3 regions of the Pseudomonas sp. SP16.1 genome follow, and region 1 is predicted to be linked to each of the others. Evidence: predicted binding sites of a transcription regulator. Region 1 holds the regulator's gene; each other region holds the start of a gene.
The links. The regulator LexA, encoded in region 1, represses DNA repair genes until DNA is damaged. The targets are predictions, from matches to a motif close to CTGTNTNNNNANACAG.

Region 2: imuA (translesion DNA synthesis-associated protein ImuA) is a predicted target of LexA. The motif match lies at 6,709-6,724, and genes of this name have one in related genera.
Region 3: recN (DNA repair protein RecN) is a predicted target of LexA. The motif match lies at 6,470-6,485, and genes of this name have one in related genera.

The regions. Positions count from the first base shown of each region.
Region 1 covers NZ_JBQYFZ010000001.1:2,966,341-2,976,067, forward strand. Annotated here, with positions in the region: gene mfd (transcription-repair coupling factor) at 1-1,940, shown strand, start outside; gene ACUTAF_RS14180 (CsiV family protein) at 1,952-2,473, shown strand; gene ACUTAF_RS14185 (S-methyl-5'-thioinosine phosphorylase) at 2,602-3,339, opposite strand; gene nagZ (beta-N-acetylhexosaminidase) at 3,350-4,348, opposite strand; gene ACUTAF_RS14195 (L,D-transpeptidase family protein) at 4,370-4,894, opposite strand; gene ACUTAF_RS14200 (TetR/AcrR family transcriptional regulator) at 4,941-5,648, opposite strand; gene lexA (transcriptional repressor LexA) at 5,876-6,484, shown strand; gene sulA (SOS-induced cell division inhibitor SulA) at 6,495-6,968, shown strand; gene ACUTAF_RS14215 (hypothetical protein) at 7,030-7,266, opposite strand; gene ACUTAF_RS14220 (DUF6586 family protein) at 7,347-7,865, opposite strand; gene topA (type I DNA topoisomerase) at 7,945-9,727, opposite strand, start outside.
Region 2 covers NZ_JBQYFZ010000001.1:1,379,730-1,389,456, forward strand. Annotated here, with positions in the region: gene ACUTAF_RS06720 (biotin/lipoyl-containing protein) at 1-128, shown strand, start outside; gene ACUTAF_RS06725 (2-oxo acid dehydrogenase subunit E2) at 133-837, shown strand; gene ACUTAF_RS06730 (lipoate--protein ligase family protein) at 834-1,574, shown strand; gene ACUTAF_RS06735 (error-prone DNA polymerase) at 1,568-4,651, opposite strand; gene ACUTAF_RS06740 (Y-family DNA polymerase) at 4,648-6,063, opposite strand; gene imuA (translesion DNA synthesis-associated protein ImuA) at 6,071-6,688, opposite strand; gene pqqF (pyrroloquinoline quinone biosynthesis protein PqqF) at 6,873-9,263, shown strand.
Region 3 covers NZ_JBQYFZ010000001.1:3,635,453-3,645,179, forward strand. Annotated here, with positions in the region: gene carB (carbamoyl-phosphate synthase large subunit) at 1-256, opposite strand, end outside; gene carA (glutamine-hydrolyzing carbamoyl-phosphate synthase small subunit) at 288-1,436, opposite strand; gene dapB (4-hydroxy-tetrahydrodipicolinate reductase) at 1,652-2,455, opposite strand; gene dnaJ (molecular chaperone DnaJ) at 2,503-3,630, opposite strand; gene dnaK (molecular chaperone DnaK) at 3,764-5,680, opposite strand; gene grpE (nucleotide exchange factor GrpE) at 5,780-6,349, opposite strand; gene recN (DNA repair protein RecN) at 6,509-8,185, shown strand; gene fur (ferric iron uptake transcriptional regulator) at 8,317-8,721, opposite strand; gene ACUTAF_RS17405 (outer membrane protein assembly factor BamE) at 8,816-9,334, shown strand; gene ACUTAF_RS17410 (RnfH family protein) at 9,461-9,727, opposite strand, start outside.

The DNA of each region.
Region 1 (9,727 bases):
TCGACGGCCAGGCCGCCGAATTCCTCGCCCTGCAGTACGCCGACGAGGCCAAGCTTTACGTGCCGGTGGCCAGCCTGCACCTGATCGCCCGCTATACCGGCAGCGACGATGCTCTGGCGCCGCTGCATCGTCTGGGCTCGGAAACCTGGCAGAAGGCCAAGCGCAAGGCCGCCGAGCAGGTGCGCGACGTTGCCGCCGAACTGCTCGACATCTATGCCCGCCGCGCCGCCCGCGAAGGTTTCGCCTTTCAGGACCCGGCCCTGGACTACGCCAGCTTCAGCGCCGGCTTCCCCTTCGAGGAAACCCCGGATCAGCAGGCCGCCATCGACGCGGTACGCAGCGACATGCTCGCCGGCAAGCCGATGGATCGCCTGGTCTGCGGCGACGTCGGCTTCGGCAAGACCGAGGTGGCCATGCGCGCGGCCTTCATCGCCGTGCACAGCGGCAAGCAGGTCGCCGTGCTGGTGCCCACCACCCTGCTCGCCCAGCAACACTACAACAGCTTCCGCGACCGCTTCGCCGACTGGCCGGTGAAGGTCGAGGTGATGAGCCGATTCAAGAGCGCCAAGGAAGTCGAAGGTGCCGTACAGCAGCTGGCCGAAGGCAAGGTGGACATCGTCATCGGCACCCACAAGCTGCTGCAGGACGACGTCAAGTTCCACAACCTGGGCCTGGTGATCATCGACGAGGAACACCGCTTCGGCGTGCGCCAGAAGGAACAGCTCAAGGCCCTGCGCAGCGAAGTCGACATCCTCACCCTCACCGCCACGCCGATCCCGCGCACGCTGAACATGGCCGTGGCCGGCATGCGCGACCTGTCGATCATTGCCACCCCACCGGCGCGGCGCCTGTCGGTACGCACCTTCGTCATGGAGGAAAACAAGCCGACCATCAAGGAAGCCCTGCTGCGCGAACTGCTGCGCGGCGGCCAGGTGTACTACCTGCACAACGACGTGAAGAGCATCGACAAGTGCGCCAGCGAGCTGGCCGAACTGGTGCCGGAGGCACGCATCGGCATCGGCCACGGGCAGATGCGCGAGCGCGAGCTGGAGCAGGTGATGAGCGATTTCTACCACAAGCGCTTCAACGTGCTGGTGGCCTCGACCATCATCGAAACCGGCATCGACGTGCCCAGTGCCAACACCATCATCATCGAGCGCGCCGACAAGTTCGGCCTGGCCCAGCTGCACCAGTTGCGCGGCCGTGTCGGCCGCAGCCACCACCAGGCCTACGCCTACCTGCTCACTCCGCCGCGCAAGCAGATGACCGACGACGCGCAGAAGCGCCTGGAGGCCATCAGCAATGCCCAGGACCTCGGCGCCGGCTTCGTCCTGGCCACCCACGACCTGGAGATCCGCGGCGCCGGCGAGTTGCTCGGCGACGGCCAGAGCGGGCAGATCCAGGCGGTCGGTTTCACCCTCTACATGGAGATGCTCGAAAGGGCGGTCAAGGCCATCCAGAAAGGCGAGCAACCCAACCTCGACCAGCCGCTGGGCGGCGGCCCGGAGATCAACCTGCGCGTGCCGGCGCTGATTCCCGAGGACTACCTGCCCGACGTGCACAGCCGCCTGATCCTCTACAAGCGCATCGCCTCGGCCGCCGACGAAGACGGCCTGAAGGAGCTGCAGGTGGAGATGATCGACCGCTTCGGCCTGCTGCCGGAGCCGACCAAGCACCTGATGCGCCTGACCCTGCTCAAGCTGCAAGCCGACAGGCTCGGTATTACCAAGATCGATGCAGGCCCGCAGGGCGGGCGCATCGAGTTCGCCGCCGAAACCTGCGTCGATCCGCTGACGCTGATCAAGCTGATCCAGGCCCAGCCCAAGCGTTACAAGTTCGAGGGCGCCACCGTCTTCAAGATCCAGGTACCGATGGAGCGCGCCGAAGAGCGCTTCAATACCCTGGAGTCACTGCTCGAACGCCTCGCTCCTACCCCCTGAAGGAATCCCCCATGCGCCCACTGCACCTGATTGCCCTGCTGCTCTGCCTGCTGGCACCGAGCGCCTTCGCTGAACGCCTCTACCAGGTCGAACTGCTGGTGTTCCGCCAGGCCGGCGAACCGGTCGTCGCCCCCCAGCTCGCGCCGGACGACTGGGCCGGCACTGCGCTGCCGATCGGCGATAGCGAGCGCCCCACCGCGCTCAACGCCGAAGCAGCCAAGCTGTCGCCTGGCAATGGCTATCAGCTGCTGCTGCACAAGGCCTGGAGCCAGAACATCGGCAGCAGCCCGAGCAGCGTCGCGGTGAGCAGCGGCGAGGCGCAGTTCGGCCATCACCCGATCGAGGGCACCCTGAGCTTCACCCAGGAGCGTTTCGCCGACCTGCAGCTGGAGCTGTGGATCAACCAGTTCAGTGCCGACGGCCTGCTCGAGACCAGCGAACACCTGAAGATCGTCCAGCGTCTCAAGGACGACAGCCTGACCTATCTGGACCACGGCAGCCTGGGGGCGCTGATACGCATCAGTCCGCTCTGAGCGGACGCCAGACACAAAAACCTCGAGAGCGTTTTTGCGCCTAAGCCCAAGGGGTGAAGCACATGGATGTGCTGAACAATGCAAAAAGGGCCGCTAAGCAGCCCCTTTCGTTTTCCGGGAAACGACGATCAGCCCGCCAGCACCCGCGCCAGCACCGACTTGACCGTTCCCATGCCCTGCTCCAGCACGCGCTCGATCTCCGCCATGGTGATCAGCGCGCTGGACTTGCCCGCCGCCGGGTTGACCACCAGCGCCAGACAGGCATACGGCAGCGCCAGCTCGCGCGCCAGCACCGCCTCCGGCATGCCGGTCATGCCCACCAGGTCGCAGCCATCGCGTTCCATCCGCGTGATCTCCGCAACGGTTTCCAGGCGCGGCCCCTGGGTGCAGCCATAGACACCCCGAGCACTGAACGAGGCATTCTCGGCACGCAGCGCCGCCACCAGGCGCTCACGCAACTGGGTGTCGTAGGGCTGGCTGAAATCGACATGAGTCACATGTTCCAGGTCGCCCTCATAGAAGGTGTGGGCGCGCCCTGAGGTGTAGTCGATGATCTGGTGCGGCACGCAGAAATGCCCGGTGCCCATGGCGGCGTGGATACCGCCGACCGCATTGACCGCGATTATCGCCTTCGCGCCCGCCTGCTTCAGCGCCCAGAGGTTGGCGCGGTAGTTCACCTGGTGCGGCGGAATCCGGTGCGGCTGGCCATGGCGAGCGAGAAAAAGCACCTCTCGCCCGGCATACTCGCCGCGCAGTACATCCGCCGAGGGCGCGCCATAAGGCGTATCCAGCGGCAGCGCTTCGCGGATGGTCAGGCCTTCCAGCTGGGTAAGGCCGGTGCCACCGATAATGGCGTAGACAGTCATAGGCAGGTCCTCAGTCAAGCAACTGGGCGGCTCTCAGCGCCGCCACTGCAGTAAGCCAGCGTGGAGCCTGGCGGTATTCGCTGGTGGCATGGGCGCGGCCGCGCATGCGCGCCAGCCGAGCCGAGGGCGTCACCCTCAGGCGTTGCAGGGCGCTCAGGGCCAACTCGGCGGCGCCGCGATCGTTGCACACCAGGCCCATGTCGCAGCCGGCAACGAGCGCCGCCTCGATACGCCTGCCGGCGTCGCCGGCCACGTGGGCGCCGGCCATGGACAGGTCGTCGCTGAAGATCACGCCGTCGAAACGCAGCTCGCCGCGCAGGATGTCCTGCAGCCAGCGACGGGAGAAGCCGGCCGGTTGCGCGTCGACTTGCGGGTAGATCACGTGCGCCGGCATCACCGCATCCAGCTCGCCAGCCAGGCGCTGGAAAGGCTGCAGGTCGCAGGCACGGATCGTCTCCAGGCTGCGTTCGTCGACGGGAATGGCCACATGGGAATCGGCCTCGGCCCAGCCGTGCCCAGGAAAGTGCTTGCCGGTGGCAGCCATGCCGGCCTGGTGCATGCCGCGAATGAAGGCGGCCGCCAGTTCGGTGGCACGTTGCGGGTCGCCCTCGAAGGCGCGACTGCCGACCACCGCGCTGCGCTGGTGGTCGAGATCCAGCACCGGCGCGAAACTCAGGTCCAGGCCCACGGCCAGCACCTCGGTGGCCATCAACCAGCCGCAGTGCTCGGCCAGCAACTCGGCATTGTCGTTGTCGGCGATGGCGCGCATCGCCGGCAGACGCACGAAGCCCTGGCGCAGACGCTGCACCCGCCCTCCCTCCTGGTCCACCGCCAGCAGCAGATCCGGGCGCAAAGCACGAATGCTCTGGCACAGCTCGCGCACCTGGCGCGGCGATTCGATATTGCGGGCAAAGATGATCAGGCCGCCCACCTCAGGCTGGCGCAGCAGCTGGCGATCCTCGGCAGTCAGCCAGGTGCCGGCGATGTCCAGCATCAGAGAACCTTGAATGCGTGTCGTCACAAAATATCCTTAGGGGAGTTCCGCCTTGGCCCACTGCGGACAGGGCGCCTCGTCGATCCTGACCGGACAGTGCGGTGCCACCCGATCGAACAGCACCAGCATGTCGGCGTTGCGCAAGCGCACGCAGCCATGCGAGAGCGGCGCGCCCATGGGTTCGCTGTCGGGCGTGCCATGCAGGTAAATATAGCGGCGAAAACTGTCCACCCGGCCGCCGCGATTGCGCCCCGGCTCCAGGCCGCTGAGCCAGAGAATGCGGGTGAGGATCCAGTCGCGCCCGGGAAACTGCCGGTGCAACGCCGGCGACCAGATCTCGCCGGTCCAGCGCCGGCCACGCAGTACCGCCGCCAGCGGCAGACCGGCACCGATCTTCGCCCGCACCTGATGCAGGCCACGCGGCGTGCAACCGGAACCATTGCGCTCCCCCGGCCCGTTCAACGCTGTGGAAACAGGAAGGCGCAGCACCAGACGCCCCGCACGAAAACCGTATAGGGCCTGATCGGCGATGGAGATATGCAGCAGGTCGAGGTCGAACATGGACGGCTAGCTTAGCCGAACGCCGAGGCGCCGCCCACCCGGCGGGTCAAACCTTTGCCGGAGCGCTTGGCGTCTTGCTGCGCGGCTTGAGTTGCGCGGCGGCCAGCGATGCATCGTTGACGCCGGTCTCGGCGCGCATGCCGGCGGCGAGGAATGGCACCATCATGCGCATCACCTGCTCGATCGAGGTGTTGACGCCAAAATCGGTCTCGGCCATCGCCCGCAGCGCCTTGATCCCGGACATGCTGAACGCCGCGGCACCGAGCATGAAATGCACGCGCCAGAACAACTCCAGAGGCGGGATGCGCGGCGCGGCATCGTGCACCAACAGCATGTAGCGACGGAACACCTTGCCGTAGACCTCTTCCAGGTACTTGCGCAGGTGCCCCTGGCTCTGACTGAAGGCCAGACCGAGCAGGCGCATGAAAATCGACAAGTCGTTACCACTGCGCGGCTTGACCGCCAGCGCCTGCTCCACCAGCAGTTCGAGCAGTTCTTCCAGAGTGGCGTGGGTCTCGGCCTTGGCCTGACGGCGATCGAGTTCCTTCTCGAGGCTGGCACAGAACGGACCGAGGAAACGGGAGAAGACCGCCTGGATAAGCGCCTTCTTCGAGCCGAAGTGGTAGTTCACGGCGGCCAGGTTGACACCGGCCTTGCTGGTGATCAGACGCAACGAGGTTTCGGCGAAGCCCTTTTCCGCGAACAACTGCTCCGCAGCATCGAGAATGCGTTCAACGGTTTCCGACTGAGCCATGAGCTATCACCTGACAAACACTTGTTTGAAACATACGTTTCAGCCCGCCGTATTGTCAAGCCGCACGGGCCGCCTTTTGGCCAGCCAGTCACAGCTTACAACAAGCAGAGACGCAGATTGTCCGTCGCAGGTAACAGAGCGGCCAGCACCTCGACCGAATTGAGCGTTGCCAAGCCGCCAGCACTGTATATAATCCCAGTCACTGGATAAAAAGACAGAGCGCCGACATGCTGAAACTGACGCCACGCCAAGCCGAGATTCTCGCCTTCATCAAGCGCTGCCTGGAAGACAACGGCTACCCCCCTACCCGAGCTGAAATCGCCCAGGAGCTCGGCTTCAAATCGCCCAACGCCGCCGAAGAGCACCTCAAGGCCCTGGCTCGCAAGGGTGCCATCGAGATGACCCCCGGCGCATCGCGCGGCATTCGCATTCCCGGCTTCGAACCGAATAACGAGGACGAGGGCTTGCCCATCATCGGCCGGGTCGCCGCCGGCGCCCCGATTCTCGCCCAGCAGCACGTCGAGGAATCCTGCCAGATCAACCCATCCTTCTTCCAACCCAAGGCCGACTACCTGCTGCGCGTACGCGGCATGAGCATGAAGGACATCGGTATCTTCGACGGCGATCTGCTGGCAGTGCACACCACCCGCGAGGCGCGCAATGGCCAGGTCGTCGTGGCGCGCCTCGACGACGAAGTCACGGTCAAACGCTTCAAGCGCGAGGGCAACAAGGTCTGGCTGATCGCCGAGAATCCCGACTTCGCCCCGATCGAAGTGGACCTGGAGCACCAGGACCTGGTCATCGAAGGTTTGAGCGTCGGCGTGATCCGCCGCTAGAGGAGGCTCCATGCAAGTGCAGCAGTCATTCGAGCGCCCGCAACTTCCCCTGTTCGACGTCTTTCTGGCCGGCGCGTCCGTCGATACGCTGCTGGACACCAAGCCCTCGCCTCCCCCCGAAGACGATCGAGCCTTCAGCGAGCTTGCCCTGAGGGGCGCCGCCGGCCACTGCCTGCATCTGCTCGCGCCCATCCTGCGCGAACTGAGCGAGAGCCTCGATGCCCGCTGGCTGACCCTGGTGGCACCGCCAACCTGCCTGACCCAGACCTGGCTGCGCGAAGCCGGCTTGAACCGCGAGCGCATCCTGCTGCTGCACTCGCGTCGCGGCCAGAGCGCACTGGAACTGGCAGAGGAAGTACTGAAGCTCGGTCGCAGCCATACGGTGATCAGCTGGCTGCACCCCGTCGAGCGCAACACGCGCTGGCGCCTCGCCCATGCCGCCCGCAGCGGCGCGGCACAAAGCCTGAATATCAGCCTGGGCTGAAGGCACCAACGCAAACGGGGCTCCGATGGAGCCCCGTTTGCGTTGATTCATAGCAGAAAACTCAGTGCAGCACGCGCGGCCCTTCGTCCTCGCTGCTGAAATCGCCTTCGGCCATACGCCCGGCCATCTGCACCCCGACATTGAGCATGGCCTTGGCCACCTCGATGTGCTGGCCCTGCAGGAATGCCTTGGCATCGGCGGAGAAGTCCAGGGTCACCAGTGCCTCCTCGTCCTCTGCGCGACGCAGGGCGATACGCCCATCGGGCAGTTCGACGATTTCCAGAAAGGATGTAGGCATGGGTCAGGTTCTCCACGAAAGCTCGGCATTGTACCAGCCGGCCGGCATCATCCCCAGCCCACTTGTCCAGTTAAACGCACTCAGCACTCGCTGAGCGACTCACGAAAACGCAGCACCAACTCCTTGAGCTGCTGACGCCAGCCGTCCAGCTCGTCCGCCGTCAGCTCGGGCAATGCCTCGTCCACACTGACTGCGGTGATCAGCGGCAGGCCGGGATCGACCTTGGCCTTGCGCTTCTCCTGCGGCGGCCGAAACAGCTCGGCATAGGCCGTCAGCAACTGCGCCAGCCAGGTTTCCGGCTGCTGCGCCAGTTCGACCAGCTCGGCCAGTTCGGGACTGGGAGCGCTATCGAGCACGACCTGATCGAGAAAGGCCTCGGCGCGAGACGGTGCGCTGTCGGCCATGCGGTAGTAACCGGCGATCTCGTGGCACAGGCCAAGCAGCCCGCCATAGAGATGAAAGAGTGCGGCTTCGCGCTCGGCCTGCACCAGCGCCTGGGCATTGAAGGCAGCGGAAGCCTCGGCCTTGCGCCAGGCCTCCAGGGCCAGGCCGGCGAAGAAGATCTTCTGGTTGGTGCGGGTATAGAGTTCTTTGGCCATCGGGGCGATCTCCACTGCTGGTCGAGCCATGATACGCGCGCCGGCCGCAGCCGGCGCGCATCTCGTCAGAGCGCTGCGCTCAGCGCTTGTCCTCGACCTTCCACTTGCCACCGTCGAAGAAGGCACGCCAGCCAGTGGGCTTGCCGTCGACCTCGGACTGCACGTATTGCTCCTTGGTCTTGCGGCTGTAGCGAATCACCGCCGGACGGCCGTCCGGGTCCTTGGCCGGAGCGGCCAGCAGGAAGTGGTACTTGGGATCGATCTCGCTCTTGTGCGGGATCAGCTCCAGCACCAGCGGCGCACGGGTCTCGCGATTCTTCGGGAAGCCGCTGGCGGCGAGGAACAGGCCGGAGGCGCCGTCGCGCAGCACGTAGGTGTCATCCACCTTCTCGCACTTGAGTTCGGGCATCTTCACCGGGTCCATCTTCGGCGGCGCCGCCTCGCCGTTCTTCAACAGCTTGCGGGTGTTCTTGCAGCTGGCATTGGTGCAACCGAAGAACTTGCCGAAACGGCCGGTCTTGAGCTGCATCTGGCTGCCACACTTGTCGCACTCCAGGCTCGGTCCTTCGTAGCCCTTGATGCGGTACTGGCCCTGCTCGATCTCGTAGCCGGCACAATCGGGGTTGTTGCCGCAGATGTGCAGCTTGTGCGTCTCGTCCAGCAGATAGGCGTCCATCGCCGTGCTGCAGATCGGGCAGCGATGCTTGCCCAGCAGCACCAGGGATTCGGACTCGCCCTCGTCGTCCGCGGCGATCTCGTCACCCGGCACCAGGTTGATGGTCGCCTTGCAACGCTCCTTCGGCGGCAGGGCGTAGCCGGAGCAACCGAGGAACACGCCCGTGGAGGCGGTGCGGATCATCATCGGCCGGCCACACTCGCGGCATGGAATGTCGGTCAGCGTCGGCTGGTTGGCGCGCATGCCTCCCTCACCCGCCTCGGCCGCCTCGAGCTTCTTCTTGAAGTCGCCGTAGAACTCGTCGAGCAGGTGCTTCCACTCGCGCTCGCCCTGGGCCACGTCGTCCAGATGCTCTTCCATGGCGGCGGTGAAACCGTAATCCATCAGGTTGGCGAAGCTCTCGTCGAGACGCTCGGTGACGATGTCGCCCATCTTCTCGGCATAGAAACGGCGATTATGCACCGTGACGTAGCCACGATCCTGAATGGTGGAGATGATCGCCGCGTAGGTGGACGGCCGGCCGATGCCGCGCTTTTCCAGCTCCTTGACCAGACTGGCCTCGGAGTAGCGCGCCGGCGGCTTGGTGAAGTGCTGACTGGGGTCGAGCTGGATCAGCTTGAGGCCCTCGCCTTCCTTCATTTCCGGCAGGACGTCGTCCTCGCCCGGCTTGCTCTGCTGCGGCAGCACGCGGGTGTAACCGTCGAACTTGAGGATGCGACCCTTGGCACGCAGCTCGAAGGCGCCGGCGGCCACGGTGACGCTGGTGGACAGGTACTCGGCCGGCGGCATCTGGCAGGCGACGAACTGACGCCAGATCAGGTCGTACAGGCGCTCGGCATCACGCTCCATGCCGGACAGCTGGGTCGGGCGCAGATTGACGTCGGACGGACGAATCGCTTCGTGCGCCTCTTGGGCGCCTTCCTTGCTCGAATACAGGTTGGGCTTGCCCGGCAGGTACTTGTCGCCGTACTCGCTGCCGATAAAACCGCGCACCATCTCCACGGCGTCGGCCGAAAGGTTGGTCGAGTCGGTACGCATATAGGTGATGTAGCCGGCCTCGTAGAGACGCTGGGCCATCATCATGGTCTTCTTCACGCCGAAGCCCAGACGGTTGCTCGCCGCCTGCTGCAGGGTGGAGGTGATGAAGGGGGCCGACGGCTTGCTGCTGGTCGGGCGGTCTTCGCGC
Region 2 (9,727 bases), 1.6 Mb from region 1:
TGGTGGCCGAGATCATGTCGGAGAAGGCCCAGTTCGAGATCGAGGCGCCGGCTGCCGGCGTGCTGAAGATCCTCGAAGATGAAGACGCCGTGGTCGCCAAGGGCGCGACCATCGGCGCGGTGGAGTGAGCCCATGGGCCAGATGCACACGCCGGCCGCGGCCGGCACCCGGACTCTGCCGCTCAAGGGCATGCGCAAGATGATCGCGGCGAAGATGAGCGAGAGCCTGCAGACCGCCGCGCAGCTCACCCACCACGCCGAGTGCGAGCTGAGCGCCCTGCAGGCGCGGCGCGCGCAGCTGAAGGCGGCGGGCAGCCAGGTGTCGCTGCAGGATCTGCTGCTGCTGACGATCGTCCGCACCCTCCAGGATCACCCGGCGCTCAACGCCACCCTGGAGGACAACCTGATCACCCAGCATGGCCCGGTGCACCTGGGCCTGGCGATCCCGTTGCCCGGCGATCTGCTGGTGGCGCCTGCGCTGTTCGATGCCGAGCAGCTCGATGCCGAGGCCCTGGCGCTGGCGCGTCGGGCCCTGGTGGACAAGGCGCTGGCCGGCAAGCTTTCGGTCAGGGAGCTGACCGGCGCGACGGTGACGGTGACCAACCTGGGGCTGTCGCGGGTGCGCTTCTTCACCCCCATCCTCAACGTGCCGCAGGTTGCCATCATCGGCCTCGGCGGGGTGCAGCGGCGCCTGCAGCGCGGCGCCGACGGCAGCCTGCTGGAGCGCGACTTCATGGGGCTGTCGCTGACCTTCGACCACCGCGCGGTGAACGGCGCGCCCGCCGCGGATTTCCTCGACGATCTGTGCCGGCGCATCGAGCAGGGCGAGCCGTCATGAAAGGGATCTGGCGGGTCAGCGTCGAGGCCGGGCTGGAGGCCGAGCGCCAGCTGCTGGCGCGGGTGCAGGCCGGAGAAGAGGAGTGGGGGCTGCTGCTCTGGCGCCCCAGCGACTCGGCCCTGGTGATGCCGCGCCGGCTCAGCCGGCTGCCGGGCTTCACCGCGGCGGCTATCGGCTGCGCCGCCGCGGGCTGGCCTATCGCCCTGCGCGACACCGGCGGCGAGCCGGTGCCGCAATCGCCGGCGGTGCTCAACGTGGCCCTGGCCTATGTGGTGCCGACGCAGGAGGACGAACGCGCGCGCATCGAGACCGCCTACCTGCGCCTGTGCGAGCCGATCCGCCAGTGGCTGCGCGGCTGCGGCCTGCTGCCGGGCCTCGGCGAGGTGGCCGGGGCATTCTGCGACGGGCGCTTCAACGTCACCCTGGCGCGGCGCAAGCTGGTGGGCACGGCCCAGCGCTGGCGCCGGCGCAGCCTGGACGGCCGTCTGGTGGTGCTGGTGCATGGCGCCATGCTCATCGACGATGAGCGCGCGGCCATGGTCGAGGCGGTCAATCGCTTCTACCAGGCCTGCGGCCAGCCGCAACGTTGCCGGGCGGCCAGCCATGTCGCGCTGGAGGAGTGGCTGAGCGGGCCATGGGAGGACGTGCAAGACCTCGCCCACTGGTTCGAGGCGCCCTGGGCGCTAGGCCGTGGAGTGTTGGAGGCCTGTCGTGCCGGGCAGGCGCCGGCTTATTGAAAATCCCGGCTGCGCACGTCGAGCCCGGTTAGCAGCGGAGTCAGGTCGACCAGGCGCCCGGCGATCACGTGGCGCACGCCGTCGGCGCTTTCCAGGTGGCCGTCGACGCGCAGCAGGCGTGACTGCAGCAGCACCCGGCGCTGGCGCTCGGCCAGGTCATGCCAGACCACCACGTTGATCATGCCGAACTCGTCTTCCAGGGTGACGAAGATCACCCCGCTGGCGGTTTGCGGGCGCTGGCGGCCGATCACCAGGCCGGCGACGCTGACCGGGCGGCCGTGCTCGACTGCGCCCAGCTCGCGCGAGCTGCGGCAGCGTTTGGCCCTCAGGCGTTCACGCAGCAGCGTCAGCGGATGCGGGCCGAGAGTGGTGCCGAGGGTGGCGTAGTCCGTCAGCAGGTCTTCGCCGACCGTGGGTTGCGGCAGCGCCACGGGCGCTTCGCGGCTCGCCGGCTGGTCGGCGAACAGCGGCAGCTGCGGCTGGACCCCGGCCACCGCCCAGCGCGCGCGGTAACGGTCGCCGGCCAGGCCGTGCAGGGCGCCGGCGTCGGCCAGGCATTCGCGGGCGCGGCCATCCAGGGCGGCGCGCCGGCACAGGTCGACCACATCAGTGAAGGGCGCCGCCTGCCGCGCCGCCTCGATGCGCAGGGCATCCTCCTCGCGAAAACCGCGCAGCAGGCGCAGCCCCAGGCGGATTGCCGGCTGCTCGCTGCCGCTTGGCTCCAGGCTGCAGTCCCAGGCGCTGTGGCGCACGTCCGCCGGGCGCACTTCGATGCCGTGGCGGCGGGCGTCCTGCAGCACCTGGTCGGGGCTGTAGAAACCCATCGGCCAGCTGTTGACCAGGGCGCAGGCGTAGGCGGCCGGCTCGTGGCATTTCAGCCAGCAGCTGGCGTAGGTGAGCAGGGCGAAGCTGGCGGCGTGGGATTCGGGGAAGCCGTAGCTGCCGAAGCCCTCGATCTGGCGGAAGATGCGCGCGGTGTATTCGGCCGTGTAGCCTTTTTCCAGCATGCGCGAGGTCAGCCGCTGGCGATGCGGCTCCAGCCCGCCGTGGCGCTTCCAGGCGGCCATCGAGCGGCGCAGTTCGTCGGCCTCGCCGGGGCTGTAGTCGGCGGCGACCATGGCCAGCTCCATCACCTGTTCCTGGAACAGCGGCACGCCGAGGGTGCGCTCGAACACCGGGCGCAATTCGTCTGAAGGATATTCCACCGGCTCCTCTTTATTACGCCGGCGCAGGTAGGGATGCACCATATCGCCCTGGATCGGCCCGGGGCGGACGATGGCCACCTGGATCACCAGGTCGTAGAAGGTCTTTGGGCGCAGGCGCGGTAGCATGGCCATCTGCGCCCGCGACTCGATCTGGAATACGCCGACGGTATCGGCGCGGCTGATCATGGCGTAGGTCGGCGCATCCTCCTGCGGCAGGCTGGCCAGGGTCCAGCGCGTGCCGCGGTAGCGTTCGATCAGGGCGAAGCAGCGGCGCAGCGCGCTGAGCATGCCGAGGGCGAGGATATCGACCTTGAGCAGACCGACCAGGTCGAGGTCGTCTTTATCCCACTGGATCACGGTGCGCTCGGCCATGCTGGCGTTCTCCACCGGCACCAGGGTCTGCAGCGGCTGCTCGGAGATGACGAAGCCGCCCGGGTGCTGCGACAGGTGGCGGGGAAAGCCGATCAGCTCGCCGCTCAGGGTCAGGATGCGGTGCAGCGACGGGCTGTCCGGGTCGAAGCCGGCCTCGCGCAGGCGTTCGGCGTCCGGTATGCGGTTGCTCCAGCGTCCGCAGCAATCGGCCAGGGCGCCGACCTGATCGGGCGGCAGGCCGAGCGCCTTGGCCACGTCACGCAGCGCGCCGGCGCCGTGGTAGGTGCTGGCCACCGCGGTCAGCGCCGCGCGCTGGCGGCCATAGCGGCGAAACACGTACTGGATGACTTCCTCGCGGCGCTCGTGCTCGAAGTCGACGTCGATATCCGGCGGCTCGTTGCGCTCGCGCGAGAGAAAGCGTTCGAACAGCAGTCGGCTGCCCGAGTTGTCCGGGTTCAGTTCGGTGATGCCGAGGGCGAAGCACACGGTCGAGTTGGCCGCCGAGCCGCGACCCTGGCAGAGGATCTGCTGCTCGCGGGCCCAGCTGACGATGTCGTGCACGGTAAGAAAGTAGCTTTCGTATTCCAGTTCGACGATCAGCTGCAGTTCGTGCTCGACCTGCGCCCGCACCTTGGCGCTGGCGCCGTCGGGCCAGCGCCAGCGCAGGCCTTCTTCGACCCGATGACGCAGCCAGGAGGCGGCATTGTGGCCGGCCGGCACCAGTTCGTGCGGGTACTGATATTTCAGCTGGTCGAGCTCGAAGCGGCAGCGCTCGGCCACCCGTAGCGTCTCGTCGAGCAATTCCTGCGGATACAGCTCGGCCAGCTCCTCGCGGCGGCGCAGGTGGCGCTCGCCATTGGGAAACAGCCAGGCGCCGGCCTCGGCCACCGGCAGGTGCTGACGGATGGCGGTCATGCAGTCTTGCAGCGCGCGGCGGCCGCGGGCGTGCATGTGCACGTCGCCGCAGGCCAGCGCGGGTATGTCCAGGCGCGCGGCCAGTGCCTGCAGCTGACGCAGGCGGGCGGCATCGTCGGCGCCGCGGTGCAGTTCGATGCCCAGCCACAGGCGGTCGGCGAAGCGTTGGCGCAGCCAGCTAGCGTCGCCATCGTTCGCCTGCGGCTCGGCTAGCCAGATCGCCAGCAGGCCGTCCAGCGGCGTGTCGAAGTCCTCGCGCAGCAGACGGTAGCGGCCTTTCTCGGCGCGGCGCCGGGCGGCGGTGATCAGCCGGCACAGCGCCTGGTAACCGGCCAGGTCTTCGGCCAGCAGCACCAGCCTGGGGCCGCCTTCGATGGGCATCTCGCTACCGACGATCAGCGCCAGGCCGGTCTCCCTGGCCGCCTGCCAGGCGCGCACGATGCCGGCGAGCGTGCATTCGTCGGTGATCGCCAGGGCCCGGTAGCCGAGGCGCGCGGCGCGCTCGAACAGCTCGCGGGCGCTGGAGGCGCCGCGTTGAAAGCTGAAATTGGACAGGCAGTGCAGCTCGGCGTAGTCGGGCGTCATGCGAACCAGCCATGCAGCTGCAGCGGCCCGGCGTTGCCGAGCGGACGGAAGGCCCAGGCGCGCTGGCCGCAGCGGGTTTGCACCAGGTAGTAGTCGCGGCGCAGGTCGCCGCCGTCCCACCAGCCCGATTCGATGCGCTCGGGGCCGGCGAGGATCAGCAGGCCGACGTTATCGAGCGGCTGCGGCTCGCCCAGCAGCCAGGCGGGGCGCGGCCCGACGCTGGGCAGCGGCGGCGTGCTCCTGGCGCTTTCGGCTTGCCAGCTCATCTCCGGGCGATAATCGGCGCGGGCGCCGAGGCCCTGTACCGCCGCGTCGCCGAGGCGGGCGCGCAGGCGTTCGCGCAACTGCTCCCAGGGCAGCGACTGCTGCGGCCGCTCGTCGAACAGTTGCCGATGCTGCGGGGCGAAGGCCGGCAGCTCGCAGGCCTCCAGGCGCAGCGCCAGCACCGGTGCCGGCAATTGCAGCTGCTCCAGGCGGCCGCGGGTCAGCTCCAGCAGCATGGCCGGATCGCGCTCGGCGCTGAGCAGGCCCACCACCAGCTGGCTGGCCGGGCGATTGCGGTGTTCCAAGTGCAGGGTGAAGCGCTGCACGCCGCTGTCGCGCCCGGCCAGGTAGGCGGCCAGATCGGCGGTCAGGCGGCGCAGCGGAAACAGCAGCGCCTGGTGCGACTCGACCTCGAAGTTGAGCTCGATGCGTGCATCGAAGCGATCCGGCGGGCGGTAGAACTCCAGGGCCAGCGCCCGTTCGCCGAGCAGGCTGTCGAGGTGGCGCAGCAGCTCGGCCGGAAAGCGCCGCGCCAGGCCGTCGCGTGGCAGAGCGAGCAACTGCTGCAGGCTGCGCAGGCCCATGCGGGCGAGGGCGGAGGCGGTCTCGCGGGGCAGGCCGATGCGCTCGATCGGCAGGCGCTCGAGCGCCGCGCGCAGCTCGGCCGCGTCGCCGATCGCCAGGCCGTCGTGGACGTTGGCCAGCATGCGCGCGGCGACCGGGTTGGGCGCGAGGGTGATGCGCTGCTGGAAACCCAGCTCGTCCAGCTCCCGGCGCAGGCGCGCCTCGAAACGCGGCCAGGGGCCGAACAGGCCGAGGCTGGAACCCACCTCCAGCAGCAGGCAGCGCGGGTAGTGCAGGCTGACCTGGGCGCTGAAACCATAGGCCCAGGCGGCGAGGAACTGCTGCCAGCGTTCGATGGCGGCGAGGTCGTAGTCGGCGCTGGCGAAGCCGCGGGTCAGTGCCTGCGCCGCGCTGAGCAACTGCCCGGGCTTGAGGCCCAGCGCCCGCGCCGCCGGGTTGACCGCCTGCAGCACGCGCCGCTGCGGCGGGCCGCCGAGCAGCACCAGCGGCTCGGTCGGTTCGGCACGCTGGCGCATGACGCCATCGAGCGCCAGCTGCGGCAGCAGGATGCAGGCCCAGAGCATGTTCATCTCAGGACCAGGCCGCGGCCGGCAGCGGCTGCGCCGGAGCCAGGCCGCCGCGGCACTTGAGCACGCGCAGCTGTGCCGGCCGGGCCTCGATGGCCAGGCGCAGGGCCGCCGGCGACGGGTTGACCGCCTCGCCCAGCGGGCGGTAGGCGAAGGCCAGGGTCTGGCCGCTCTCGGCCGCCACTTGCAGGCGGCGCAGGGCGCGATCGTCGGCCCGCTGCGGCCAGCACAGCACCGCGCCGCAACTGCCCGAGCGCAGGCATTGTTCGGCCGCCCACAGCGCATCGCGGCTCTGGGCGTGGACGATGTTCAGCTGGCGCAGATCGATTTGCGCCGCCAGCCAGGCCTGGGGGTAGGGCAGATGAGGCGGAGCGACCAGTACCACACGCTCGCCGGCCTGGCTCAGACGTGCCAGGGTCGGCCAGAGCAGGCGCAGCTCGCCGATGCCGGGGGCGGCGACCAGCAGCTCGCTGAGTGCCGAATCGGGCCAGCCGCCGCCGGGCAGCAGGGCGTCCAGCGCGGCGTGCCCGGTCGCTTGGCGGCTGGGCGCGCGGGCAATGTCCTGGCCGCGCCAGAGGCGGCGGCTGTCGAAGAGGGGGGCGAGGGCGACCACGGCAGACATGGCGGTGAAAACTCCAAATACTGTCTATGCGTACAGTATTTGGTCTGCCTGGTTGGCGGTCAAGCCGCCGGTCGTCGCGTCGCGCACAAGCCGATGGCCGCCACTGCTGATCTCGTTCCAAAGCAGCATTGTCAGAGGTAGTCGATTAGGCTGAAGTTGCTGGCCTGTCGTCCGAGAATGAACGATGTCTTACCTATCTACCGTCCCTTCGCAGCGGCTGCGCTTGGCCAATGGTGTCGAGCTGTGCGTGGCGCAGCAGTCCTGGGCCGAGCGGGTGGGTATCTGTCTGCGGGTGGCGGCGGGCAGTCACGACGAGCCGGCCGCGTATCCGGGGCTGGCGCACTTTCTCGAGCATCTGCTGTTTCTCGGCAGCCGCGACTATGACGTCGAGCAGGGGCTGATGGCCTATGCCCAGGGCTGTGGCGGCCAGGTCAACGCCTCGACCCAGGCGCACCATACCGATTTCGTCTGCGAGCTGCCGGCCGAGCGCCTGCAGCCGGCTTTGGCGCGTCTGCTCGACATGCTGCGCCGGCCGCTGCTGGACGGCGCCGCGCAGCTGCGCGAGCGCGAGGTGCTGGATGCCGAATACCAGGCGCGCAGCCAGGATGCCGACAGCCGCATCGACCACGCCCTCGGCCAGGCGCTGGCCGCGGGGCATCGCTGCGGCGACTTCCTGGCCGGCGATCGCGCCAGCCTGGCGCTGGAGCAGGCCGCGTTCCAGCAGGCGCTGCAGGGCTATCACCGGCGCCATTACCAGGCCGGATGCATGCGTTTGGTGCTGGTCGGGCCGCAGTCGCTGGCTGAGCTGCTGGACATCGGCCGGTCCCTGCTGGAGGAGTTGCCGGCGGGCGAGGTGGTGGTGCGCCAAGCACCGCCGCCCATGCTGCCGCTACGGGCGCCCCGCCTGGCGCTGCAGCACGTCGATGCAGGCCTGTACCTGGGCTATGCCGTGCAGCTGGACGAACCCGGCCTGGCGGCGGCGCTGGAGCTGCTGCTGGAGGTGCTGCAGGACCCGGCCCCCGGCGGGCTGCTCGCCGGTCTGCGCGCGGCGCGGCTGTGCAGTCAGCTGCAGGCGCGGCTGCTGTACCGGCATGCCGGCCAGTGTCTGCTGCGCCTGGATTTTCCCGGTGCAGGGGCGGAGCAGGGCGGCCAACTGATCGCCGAGCTGCAGGGCTGGCTGCGCCGGGTGCAGGTAGAACCGGGCTGGCCGGCACGCCTGGCCGACTGGCGCCAGGCCAGGGCGCTGCGCCAGTTCGGCATGGCGCTGCTGGCATTGGCGCGCAGCCTGCAGGACGCCGAAACGGAAGTGGACGACGCCCGCCTGCTAAAGACCCTCGGCGCCTTGCTCGCGCAGCTGGCCGGTGGCGCCGGGCTGATCGAGCTCGCCTGCGATAACCAGGCGCGGCCGCCGTGGCCGGCCACCGGCCTGGCGCTGCCGCTGGCCGCATTGCCGGCACGCGAACTGCCCGCAGCGTTGCTGACCGCGAGGCTGGCGCCGGTCGAGTCGTTGCAGGCGCTGCCCGAGGTGGCGCCGCCCATCCTGCCGCTCGCGCGCTTGCGCCACTATCCCGGTGCGGCCGATGACGGGCCGGCGGCGCTGCACTGGTTCGGCGAGATTGCCGGGCAGCATTCGCTACCCCAGTTGCAGGCGATGCTGCAGGCGCGTATCGCCGATGTGCAACGCGCATGCGAACGCCTGGGCATCACCCTGCATCTCGCCGTGCAGCCGGGTGGCTGGAGCCTGGAGTTGCAGGGCGCCGCGGCCCTGCTGCCGGCCTGCAGCGCGCGACTGTTGCCGCTGCTGCTGGCGCCACCGAGCGATGCGGCCGTGCCGGCCAGCGCAGGCCTGCTGCTGCGCCAGTTGCTGCAGCGCTTGCCGGAGCTGGGCGGCGCCGAGAGCGGTTGCGGTTTGCAGGGGCTCAGCGTCGGTCTGGGGCAGGACGAGTGGGCGCGGCTCGACGCCCTGTTTGTAGCGGTCGAACCCTTGCCCGCGGGGCAGCCGCCAGCAGCGCCGAACCGCGAGCTGCTCTGGCGCAAAGTGCGGCAGCCGGGCCGCGATGCGGCGCTGGTGCTGCTGTGCCCGCTGGCGGACGTCGATGCGCGCAGCGAGGCGGCCTGGCGCATGCTCGGACACCTACTGCAGGGGCCGTTCTATCGTCGCCTGCGTGGTGAGCTGCAGCTGGGCTATGCGTTGTTCGCCGGCTACCGCCAGGTGCAGGGCGAGCGCGGCCTGCTGTTCGCCCTGCAGTCTCCGGTGTGCGATGCGACCGGCATCTTCGAGCATATCCGCAGCTTTCTCGACCAGCAGCGCCAGCGTCTTGACGAGCTGCCGGAGGTGGAGTTCGATCGCTGCCGCGAGGAACTGGCGCAGGCGCTGCGGCCGCCCAGGGGCAATGTGGCGCGCGCCGAACAGCTGTGGCAACTACAGTTGGCTGGACTGCATGAAGAGCACCCGCAACGGGTGCGCCGGGCGCTGGCCGAGCTGACGCCGGGCGAATTGCAGGTCGCGTATGCGCAGCTGATGCAATCCAGCCGGTGGCGCGTGCTGGCCAGCGGGCCGCGTTCCAACGCCTGAGGATATTCTGCAAAGACCATTACCGTCACTCCCGCGAAGGCGGGAGCCCAGGTACTACGGAGGTTGTGGATTATTCCCCTTCGGGCCAGCGCAAGGGCTGTTCAGCCTTGTAGGGTGGGCCGGGCGGCGATCCGCTTTAGCCCATGCCAACCACCGTTGGTGGGCTAAAGCCCACCCTACGGTCTTTGCACCCACTCCCAACATTTAACGCAGACATAGCCTTTTTCTTTCCTCTTCTTTTCGACGGTCTTCGCTGCGCACGGCGCGGGACTGGGCATACCGCTGGTAATCGGTGCGCCATGCGCTTCTACGCCCAAGGATTACCCGGTACTACGACCTTTCGCCTGCTACCGGTAGCAGCCCGGTCGCGGGTCGCCCGGGGCAAGCCGGGCAGGGCGCGCCAAAGCAGCAGGCAAACGCTGCCAAGGCAGCGTATGGCCGGCCCCGGTGCCTTTCGATAATCG
Region 3 (9,727 bases), 670 kb from region 1:
GCGCGTCCGGACGCTCCTTCTCGATGATCTTGGCCACGGTGGCCCACTTGATCGGCTCGATGTAGGTGGCGTCGGCCATGGCCGGGTCGGTCATGATGGTGGCCGGGTTGGAGTTCACCAGGATGACGCGGAAGCCTTCTTCCTTCAGCGCCTTGCACGCCTGGGCGCCGGAGTAGTCGAACTCGCAGGCCTGGCCGATGACGATGGGGCCGGCGCCGAGGATCAGGATGCTTTTGATGTCTGTACGTTTTGGCATGGGGTAACTCTCGTATTCCTGGACTCAGCGATCAGCGACGGGCCGCCATGGCGGAGATAAAGCGGTCGAACAGCGGGGCCACGTCATGCGGGCCAGGGCTGGCTTCCGGGTGGCCCTGGAAGCTGAAGGCGTCCTTGTCGGTGCGCTCGATGCCCTGCAGGGTGCCGTCGAACAGCGACTTGTGGATCGGCCGCAGGTTGCTCGGCAGGCTGTTCTCGTCCACGGCGAAACCGTGGTTCTGGCTGGTGATCATCACTACACCAGTGTCGAGATCCTGCACCGGGTGGTTGGCGCCGTGGTGGCCATGACCCATCTTCAGGGTCTTGGCGCCGGAGGCCAGGGCCAGCAACTGGTGGCCGAGGCAGATGCCGAACACCGGAATGTCGGTCTCGAGGACTTCCTTGATCGCGGCGATGGCGTAGTCGCAGGGCTCGGGGTCACCGGGGCCGTTGGAGAGGAACACGCCATCGGGATTGAGCGCCAGCACGTCCTTGGCCGGGGTCTGCGCCGGCACCACGGTCAGGCGGCAGCCACGCGCCACCAACATGCGCAGGATGTTCAGCTTGACGCCGTAGTCGTAGGCGACCACGTGGTAGGGCAGCTCGGCAGCCGGAATCTCCGGGTGGCTGTCGTTTTCCAGGTTCCATACGCTGGAACGCCACTCGTAAGGCTGCTCGCAGCTGACCACCTTGGCCAGATCCATGCCTTTCAGGCCCGGGAAGCTACGCGCCAGCTCCAGCGCCTTTTCCTCGGTGGCGTCGTCGCCAACCAGGATGCAGCCGTTCTGCGAGCCCTTCTCGCGCAGGATGCGGGTCAGGCGACGGGTATCGATGCCGGCGATGGCGACGGTGCCATTGGCTTTCAGGTACTCGTCCAGCGGCTGCTTGTCGCGCCAGTTGCTGGAGATCAGCGGCAGGTCGCGGATGATCAGGCCGGCGGCCCAGACGCGGTTGGACTCGGCGTCCTCCGGCGTGGTGCCGGTGTTGCCGATATGCGGGTAGGTCAGGGTGACGATCTGCTGGGCATAGGAAGGATCGGTAAGGATTTCCTGATAGCCGGTCATGGCGGTGTTGAACACCACCTCTCCGATGGTCTGGCCATCGGCCCCGATGGATTCGCCGCGAAAGATGCTGCCGTCAGCGAGGGCCAGAATGGCGGGTTTAGGGGCTGGCTTAGTCAAGAAGACCTCCGTCTCGATCAAGGCTTGAAGCAAACGCAGATTGTAAAAAAGCGGGATGACGTGTGAAGGTCATCCCGCTTTTTTATCAGAGCCATTTCTGCGTAACTTTTAGTGGACACACTAAAGCGGGAAGCTTACAGGAAAAGCCCTTTTCGGTCCACCCGCAATCCGCCTCGCACGAGGACCATGCGACATATGGCCTCGCTACCACCGCCTCAGCGCAAACCGAGCACGTCCTGCATGTCGTACAGCGCGGCATCGCGCCCGCGCAGCCACAGTGCCGAGCGCACCGCGCCCTTGGCGAAGGTCATGCGGCTGGAGGCCTTGTGGGTGATCTCCACCCGCTCGCCATCGGCGGCGAACAGCACGGTGTGATCGCCGACCACATCGCCGGCGCGCACGGTGGCGAAACCGATGGTCTCGCGCGCACGCGCACCAGTCTGGCCTTCGCGACCGTAGACCGCTACCTTCTGCAGGTCGCGACCGAGGGCGTCGGCCACTACCTCGCCCATGCGCAGCGCAGTGCCGGACGGCGCGTCGACCTTGTGCCGGTGATGCGCCTCGATGATCTCGATATCCACCTCGTCGCCCAGCACGCGGGCGGCGGTATCGAGCAACTTCAGGCAGAGGTTGACGCCGACGCTGAAGTTGGCGGCGAAGACGATGGGGATCTGCCTGGCCGCCTCGCTCAGCTGCTGCTTTTCTTCCGGAGTGAAGCCGGTGGTGCCGATGACCATGGCCTTGCCGGCGGCACGGCAGACCCCCAGATTCTTCAGGGTCACCGAGGGATGGGTGAAATCGATCAGCACGTCGAACTCATCGACCACCGCCGCCAGATCACCCACCAGGGACACGCCGATCTTGCCCAGGCCGACCAGCTCACCGGCGTCGGCGCCGATCAGGCTGCTGTCGGCACGATCGATGGCGGCGCTCAGCTGCGCACCCTCGGCCTGGCGCACGGCCTCGATCAGGGTCTTGCCCATGCGCCCGGCGGCGCCCATCACTGCGATACGTTGCATACATCAGCTCCAAGCTGTCGCCCCGGCATCACCGGAGCGCTTTGGGGTTAAACGTCGCCGAAGAAGCGCTTGACGCCCTCGAACCAGCCGCTGGCCTTGGGCGAGTGGGAATCGTCGCCCTGCAGCGACTTGCGGAACTCGTCGAGCATCTCGCGCTGGCGCTTGTTCAGGTTGACCGGGGTTTCCACCGCCACGCGGCACATCAGGTCGCCCGCCGCACCGCCGCGCACCGGCGCCACGCCCTTGCCACGCAGACGGAACAGCTTGCCGGTCTGGGTGCCCTCGGGAATCTTCAGCTTGACCCGGCCGTCGAGGGTAGGCACTTCCAGCTCGCCACCCAGCGCCGCGTCGGCGAAGCTGATCGGTACCTCGCAATACAGGTGCTTGCCGTCGCGCTGGAAGATCGCGTGCTCGCGCACGTTGACCACCACGTAGAGGTCGCCGGCCGGGCCGCCATGGGAGCCCGCCTCGCCCTCGCCGGACAGACGGATGCGATCGCCGGTGTCGACGCCCGGCGGCACCTTGACCGACAGGGTCTTGCTCTCTTCCACGCGGCCCTGGCCGTGGCAGCTGCCGCAGGGGTCGGTGATCATCTTGCCGCTGCCGTGGCAGCGCGGGCAGGTCTGCTGCACCGAGAAGAAGCCCTGCTGCATGCGCACCTGGCCGATACCGCCACAGGTGGTACAGGTCACCGGGCTGGTGCCCTTCTTCGCGCCGGTGCCATCGCAGGTCTTGCAACCGACCAGCGTCGGCACGCGAATGGTCACGGTGGTGCCGCGCACCGCCTCTTCCAGATCCAGCTCCAGGGTGTAGCGCAGATCCGAGCCGCGCTGGGCGCCGCCGCGCGATCCACCGCGGGCGCCGCCAAAGAAGTCGCTGAATACGTCGCCGAAGATGTCGGAGAAGTTGGCGCCACCGAAACCGGCACCGCCAGCGCCGCCCATCTGCGGGTCGACCCCGGCATGACCGTACTGGTCATAGGCCGAGCGCTTGCCGGCGTCGGAGAGCACTTCGTAGGCCTCGTTGGCCTCCTTGAATTTTTCCTCGGCGCCCTTGTCGTCCGGGTTGCGGTCCGGGTGGTACTTCATCGCCAGGCGACGGTAGGCCTTCTTCAGCTCGGCCTCGCTGGCGCCGCGCTCCACACCCAGGACTTCGTAATAGTCTCGTTTTGCCATAGTCGTGCTGCACTCTCAGATTCGTGAGCTCCAGATACGCCGACGCGGGAGAGGGCTCCCGCGCGGCGAATCCTGCCCGTCGCGAGCGACGGTGGAGCGAAAGCAGGGGCGGTTCGCGTACGAACCGCAGCCCTTACTTGTTCTCCTTGACCTCTTCGAACTCGGCGTCGACCACGTCGTCGGCAGCACCCTTGGCTTCGCCTTCACCCGGCTGGGCAGCGCCGGCCTGCGGCTGCTCGGCGTACATCTTCTGCGCCAGCGGCGTGGTGGCCTCGGACAGGGCGTTCATCTTGGCTTCGATGGCGGCCTTGTCGTCGCCCTTGAGCGCGACTTCCAGATCGCCGATGGCCTTCTCGATGGCCGCCTTCTCGTCGGCAGTGGCCTTGTCGCCAGCCTCGGTGAGCATCTTGCGGGTGGCGTGCACCAGCTGGTCGCCCTGGTTGCGCGCAGCGGCCAGCTCCTCGAACTTGCGATCCTCCTCGGCGTTGGCCTCGGCGTCGCGGATCATCTGCTCGATCTCTTCCTCGGACAGGCCGGAGTTGGCCTTGATCACGATGGACTGCTGCTTGCCGGTGGCCTTGTCCTTGGCGGACACGTGCAGGATGCCGTTGGCGTCGATGTCGAAGGTCACCTCGATCTGCGGCACGCCGCGCGGGGCAGGCGGGATCTCGGCCAGGTCGAACTTGCCCAGCGACTTGTTCTGCGCGGCCTGCTTGCGCTCGCCCTGCAGCACGTGGATGGTCACGGCGCTCTGGTTGTCGTCGGCGGTGGAGAACACCTGCGACTTCTTGGTCGGGATGGTGGTGTTCTTCTCGATCAGCGCGGTCATCACGCCGCCCATGGTCTCGATGCCCAGGGTCAGCGGGGAGACGTCCAGCAGCAGCACGTCCTTGACGTCACCGGCCAGTACCGCGCCCTGGATCGCCGCACCCATGGCCACGGCTTCGTCCGGGTTGACGTCCTTGCGCGCTTCCTTGCCGAAGAACTCGGCAACGGTTTTCTGCACCAGCGGCATGCGGGTCTGACCGCCGACCAGGATCACGTCGTGGATCTTGCCGACGTCGATGCCGGCGTCCTTCAGGGCGATGCGGCACGGCTCGATGGTGCGCTGCACCAGGTCCTCGACCAGCGACTCCAGCTTGGCGCGGGAGATCTTCACGTTGAGGTGCTTGGGGCCTGTGGCATCGGCAGTGATGTACGGCAGGTTGACGTCGGTCGACTGGCTGGAGGACAGCTCGATCTTGGCCTTCTCCGCGGCTTCCTTCAGGCGCTGCATGGCCAGCGGGTCGCCCTTGAGGTTCATGCCGGTTTCTTTCTTGAACTCATCGACCAGGTAGTCGATCAGGCGAATGTCGAAGTCCTCGCCGCCGAGGAAGGTGTCGCCGTTGGTGGCCAGCACCTCGAACTGGTGCTCGCCGTCGACTTCGGCGATCTCGATCACCGACACGTCGAAGGTACCGCCGCCCAGGTCATAGACGATCACGGTGTGGTCGCCCTTGGCCTTGTCCATGCCATAGGCCAGCGCCGCCGCGGTCGGCTCGTTGATGATGCGCTTGACGTCGAGACCGGCGATGCGGCCGGCGTCCTTGGTGGCCTGGCGCTGGCTGTCGTTGAAATACGCGGGAACGGTGATGACGGCTTCGGTGACCGGCTCGCCCAGGTAGTCCTCGGCGGTCTTCTTCATCTTCTTCAGCACTTCGGCGCTGATCTGCGGCGGCGCCATCTTCTGGCCGTTGACCTCGACCCAGGCGTCGTTGTTGTCGGCCTTGACGATCTTGTACGGCACCATCTGGATGTCTTTCTGCACGACGTCTTCGTCGAAACGACGGCCGATCAGACGCTTCACCGCGTACAGGGTGTTATGCGGGTTGGTAACCGCCTGGCGCTTGGCCGACTGGCCGACGAGGATCTCGCCATCGTTGGCGTAGGCGATGATGGACGGCGTGGTACGAGCGCCTTCGGCGTTCTCGATCACCTTGACGTTGCCGTTTTCCAGGATGGAGACGCAGGAGTTGGTGGTCCCCAGGTCGATACCGATGATTTTGCCCATGAATGTTCTCCCGAAACTTTGAATTTCCCGTCGCCTCGCTTCTCGGGCGGCGGTAGCACTAAAACGCTTGACTCAGAAATGGGGACGGCGCGGCGGATTTCAAGCCTGCTCGTCGATCGACGGCGGCGGCGTTACCGGCGCCTTGCTCACCACGACCATGGCCGGCCGCAGCAGGCGACCGTTGAGCAGATAGCCCTTCTGGAACACCTTGAGCACCGAGTTCGGCTCGGCATGCACGCTCTCTTCCATGGCCATGGCCTGGTGATGCTCCGGATTGAATGGCGCACCGTGCGGATCGATGGCCTCCAACTGGTAGCGCGCCAGGGTGTCGTGGAACAGCTTGAGGGTCAGCTGCATGCCTTCGCGCACCGCCTTGATCGCCTCGTCATCGGGGCTGGACAGCTCCAGGCCGCGCTCCAGGCTGTCGACCACCGGCAGCAGGTCGCCGGCGAACTTCTCCAGAGCGAACTTGTGCGCCTTCTCCACGTCCTGTTCGGCGCGGCGGCGCACGTTCTGCAGGTCGGCAGCCATGCGCAGCGACTGATCCTGCGCAGCCGCCAGTTGCTCTTCCAGCACTTGCACGCGAGCAGCCAGGTCGTCGCCCGTCGCCGCGGCCTCAGCCGCCTGCGCCTCGGGGTTCTGCGTATCCAGGGTCTGTTCGTCAGCCATGCCTCTCTCCTCTCGAATAAACCGGCGCGAACTCGACTCGCGCACCTGCCCGCCTATATGGAGCCTGTTCCCCAGCTTTCAAGGGGGCGACGGCGAGGATTGCCAGCAAAAGAAAAAACACTGTATAAATAAACAGACATCAATTCGGGAGTGTTCGCCATGCTGGTGCACCTGTCCATTCACAACTACGCCATCGTCGACCACCTCGACCTCGAACTGGACGGCGGCATGAGCGCCATCAGCGGCGAGACCGGCGCCGGCAAGTCGATCATGCTCGACGCCCTCGGTCTGTGCTTGGGCGATCGTGCCGACAGCGGCGTGGTGCGTCCGGGTGCGGACAAGGCGGACATCCTCGCCAGCTTCGACCTGACCGACATTCCCGAGGCCCGCGCCTGGCTCGCCGAGCGCGACCTGGACAGCGACGGCCCGTGCATCCTGCGCCGGGTGATCACCGCCGAGGGCCGCTCGCGCGGCTACATCAACGGCAGCCCCTGCCCGCAGGGCGACCTCAAGGCGCTCGGCGAACTGCTGATCGATATTCACAGCCAGCACGAACACCAGTCGCTGCTCAAGACCGATACCCATCGCCGCCTGCTCGACGAGTATGCCGGCAGCCAGGAGCTGGCGCGCCAGGTGCAACTGGCCGCGCAGCGCTGGAAGCAGACGCGCAACGAGCTTCAGCGTATTTCCAGCCAGGGCGACGAGCAGCGCGCCCGCCATCAACTGCTCAGCTATCAGCTCGAGGAACTGGACAACCTGGCCCTGGGCGAGAACGAACTGGAGCAGCTGGAGCAGGAACACAAGACCCTGAGCAACGCCGAGGCGCTGCTCGCCGCCTGCCGCCAGGTGCTGGATCTGTGCAGCGAGAGCGATGCCGGCAACGTGCTGTCGGCGCTGACCGCCAGCCTCAATCGTCTCGGCGGCTTCGGCGGCCAGGGTGGCGCGCTGGGCGAGGCCAGCAACCTGCTGGCCAGCGCGCAGATCCAAGTGGAAGAAGCCGTCGGCGAGCTGAACCGCTTCGTCGACCACTTCGACGCCGATCCCGAGCGCCAGCAATATCTCGAGGAGCGCCTGGACAGCATCTATACCCTGGCACGCAAGCACCGCATCCAGCCCAGCGAACTGGCCGCCCTGCAGCAGCAGCTGTTCGAGGAGCTGGAGGGGCTGAATGCCGACGACCAGGCTGGTGAGCGCCTCGCCGAAGAGCTGGCCGCTTACGAGCGTCATTATCGGGAAAAGGCCGAAGAGCTCAGCGCCCTGCGCGCCCAAGCCGCCGAGCGCCTGGCCGCTGCCGTGGCGCAGGAGATGCAGGCGCTGGGCATGCCAGGCGGGCGTTTCAGCATTCAATTGCAGGCCATGGACAGCGAAGAACCACATGCCAATGGCCTGGAAACGGTGGAGTTCCTGGTCAGCGCCAATCCGGGCCAGCCGCTACGCAGCCTGGCCAAGGTCGCCTCGGGTGGCGAGCTGTCGCGCATCAGCCTGGCGATCCAGGTGATCACCGCGCAGACTTCGCGCGTACCGACCCTGGTGTTCGACGAGGTCGACGTCGGCATCGGCGGCCCCACCGCAGAGGTGGTCGGCCAGCTGCTGCGCCGACTCGGCGAACGCGGCCAGGTGCTGTGCGTCACCCACTTGCCACAGGTGGCCGCCCAGGGTCATCAACACCTGTTCGTGCACAAGCGCCGCGACGAGGACGCTACGTCCACGGCAGTGAGCAAGCTGGACAACAACGGTCGCATCGAGGAGATCGCGCGCATGCTCGGCGGCGTCGACCTGACCAAGGAATCCCTGGCCCATGCGCGCAAGATGGTGAGCAAGGCGCAGGCCGCCTAGTCCCACGCAATCGTAGCCCGGATGCAATCCGGGAAATCGCTGCCTGGCACCCCCGGATTTCCTTCGGGCCAAGCAACCCGAAAAACGAAAAAGGCGACCCGAGAGTCGCCTTTTTCATCGTCGCGCAAGCATCAGCTCTTCTTGCGTACGTAGAGCACCAGGTTGTGGTCGACCAGCTCGAAGCCGTGCTCCCTGACGATTTCCTTCTGGCGCTTCTCGATCTCCGGATCGAAGAACTCGATCACCTCGCCGGAATCCACGCAGACCATATGATCGTGGTGGCCGCTGTCGGCCAGTTCGAACACCGCATGACCGCCGTCGAAGTTGTGACGCACCACCAGGCCGGCGGCCTCGAACTGGGTCAGCACGCGATACACGGTGGCCAGACCGACGTCTTCACCGGCCTCCATCAGCGCCTTGTAGACATCCTCGGCGCTCATGTGACGGTGCTCGGCGTTATCGAGCATCTGCAGGATTTTGACCCGCGGAAGAGTCACTTTCAGTCCAGCTTTGCGCAGTTCGCTATTTTCAACCATGGTCTGCTTTCTCATGGGTGCCGCTTCGCAGCACCCGTCAATACGGGTATGATCCGGGGTCCAAGATGCCCAAGATAGTGGAAGTCACCCTCCGATGCAAAAAACCAAGCTCTTGCTGACCAGCCTGTCGCTGACCGGGCTCTTCGCACTCGCCGGTTGCTCATTTCCCGGGGTTTACAAGATCGACATTCAACAGGGCAATGTCGTGACGCAGGACATGATAGACCAGTTGCGCCCCGGAATGACCCGTCGGCAGGTGCGGTTTATCATGGGCAACCCGCTGCTCACCGACACTTTCCATGCAGACCGCTGGGACTATCTCTACAGCATCCAGCCGGGAGGCACGCAGCGCCTGCAGGAACGCGTCAGCCTGGTGTTCGACGGCAACGATCAACTAATCGGTCTGGCCGGCGACTTCATGCCCGGCGTCAGCCGCGACCAGGCGATTCTCGGCGAGGACGGCGGCGCGACCACCCCGCAAGCCCAGCCACAGCAGCAGGACGACACGCCGCCCGCACCGGGTTCGCTGCTGGAACAGATCCAGCGCGAAGTGGACCAGGTGGAAACCGTGCCGGTCCCGACTCCGGAACCGCTGGAAACCGATCCGCAGTAACCGCCAGACATGAAGAAGCCCGGAGCGATCCGGGCTTTTTTGTGGCCCGCCATCCCTGGCGGCCTCCCTTCGGGCCGTCGCAAGCGACGTTGAAAATGGCTCCCGGCCCTTTTCTGTGCGCGGCGCTCAGTTTGCCTCGCCGTCTTCCACCCTGGTCTTGGCCTTGGCCGCACGCTGCTTGCGCACCTCCTTGGGATCCGCGATCAGCGGGCGGTAAATCTCCACTCGCTCGCCCTCCTCCAGCACCCGCTCATCGGGCTTGGCCACCGCCTTGCCGAAGATGCCCAGCGGGGCCTGCTGCAGATCCAGGCCGGGAAAATGCTGCTGCATGCCCGACAACAGAGCGGCCTGGCGCACCGTGGTGCCGGCCGGCACCGACAGGCGCAGCAGCTT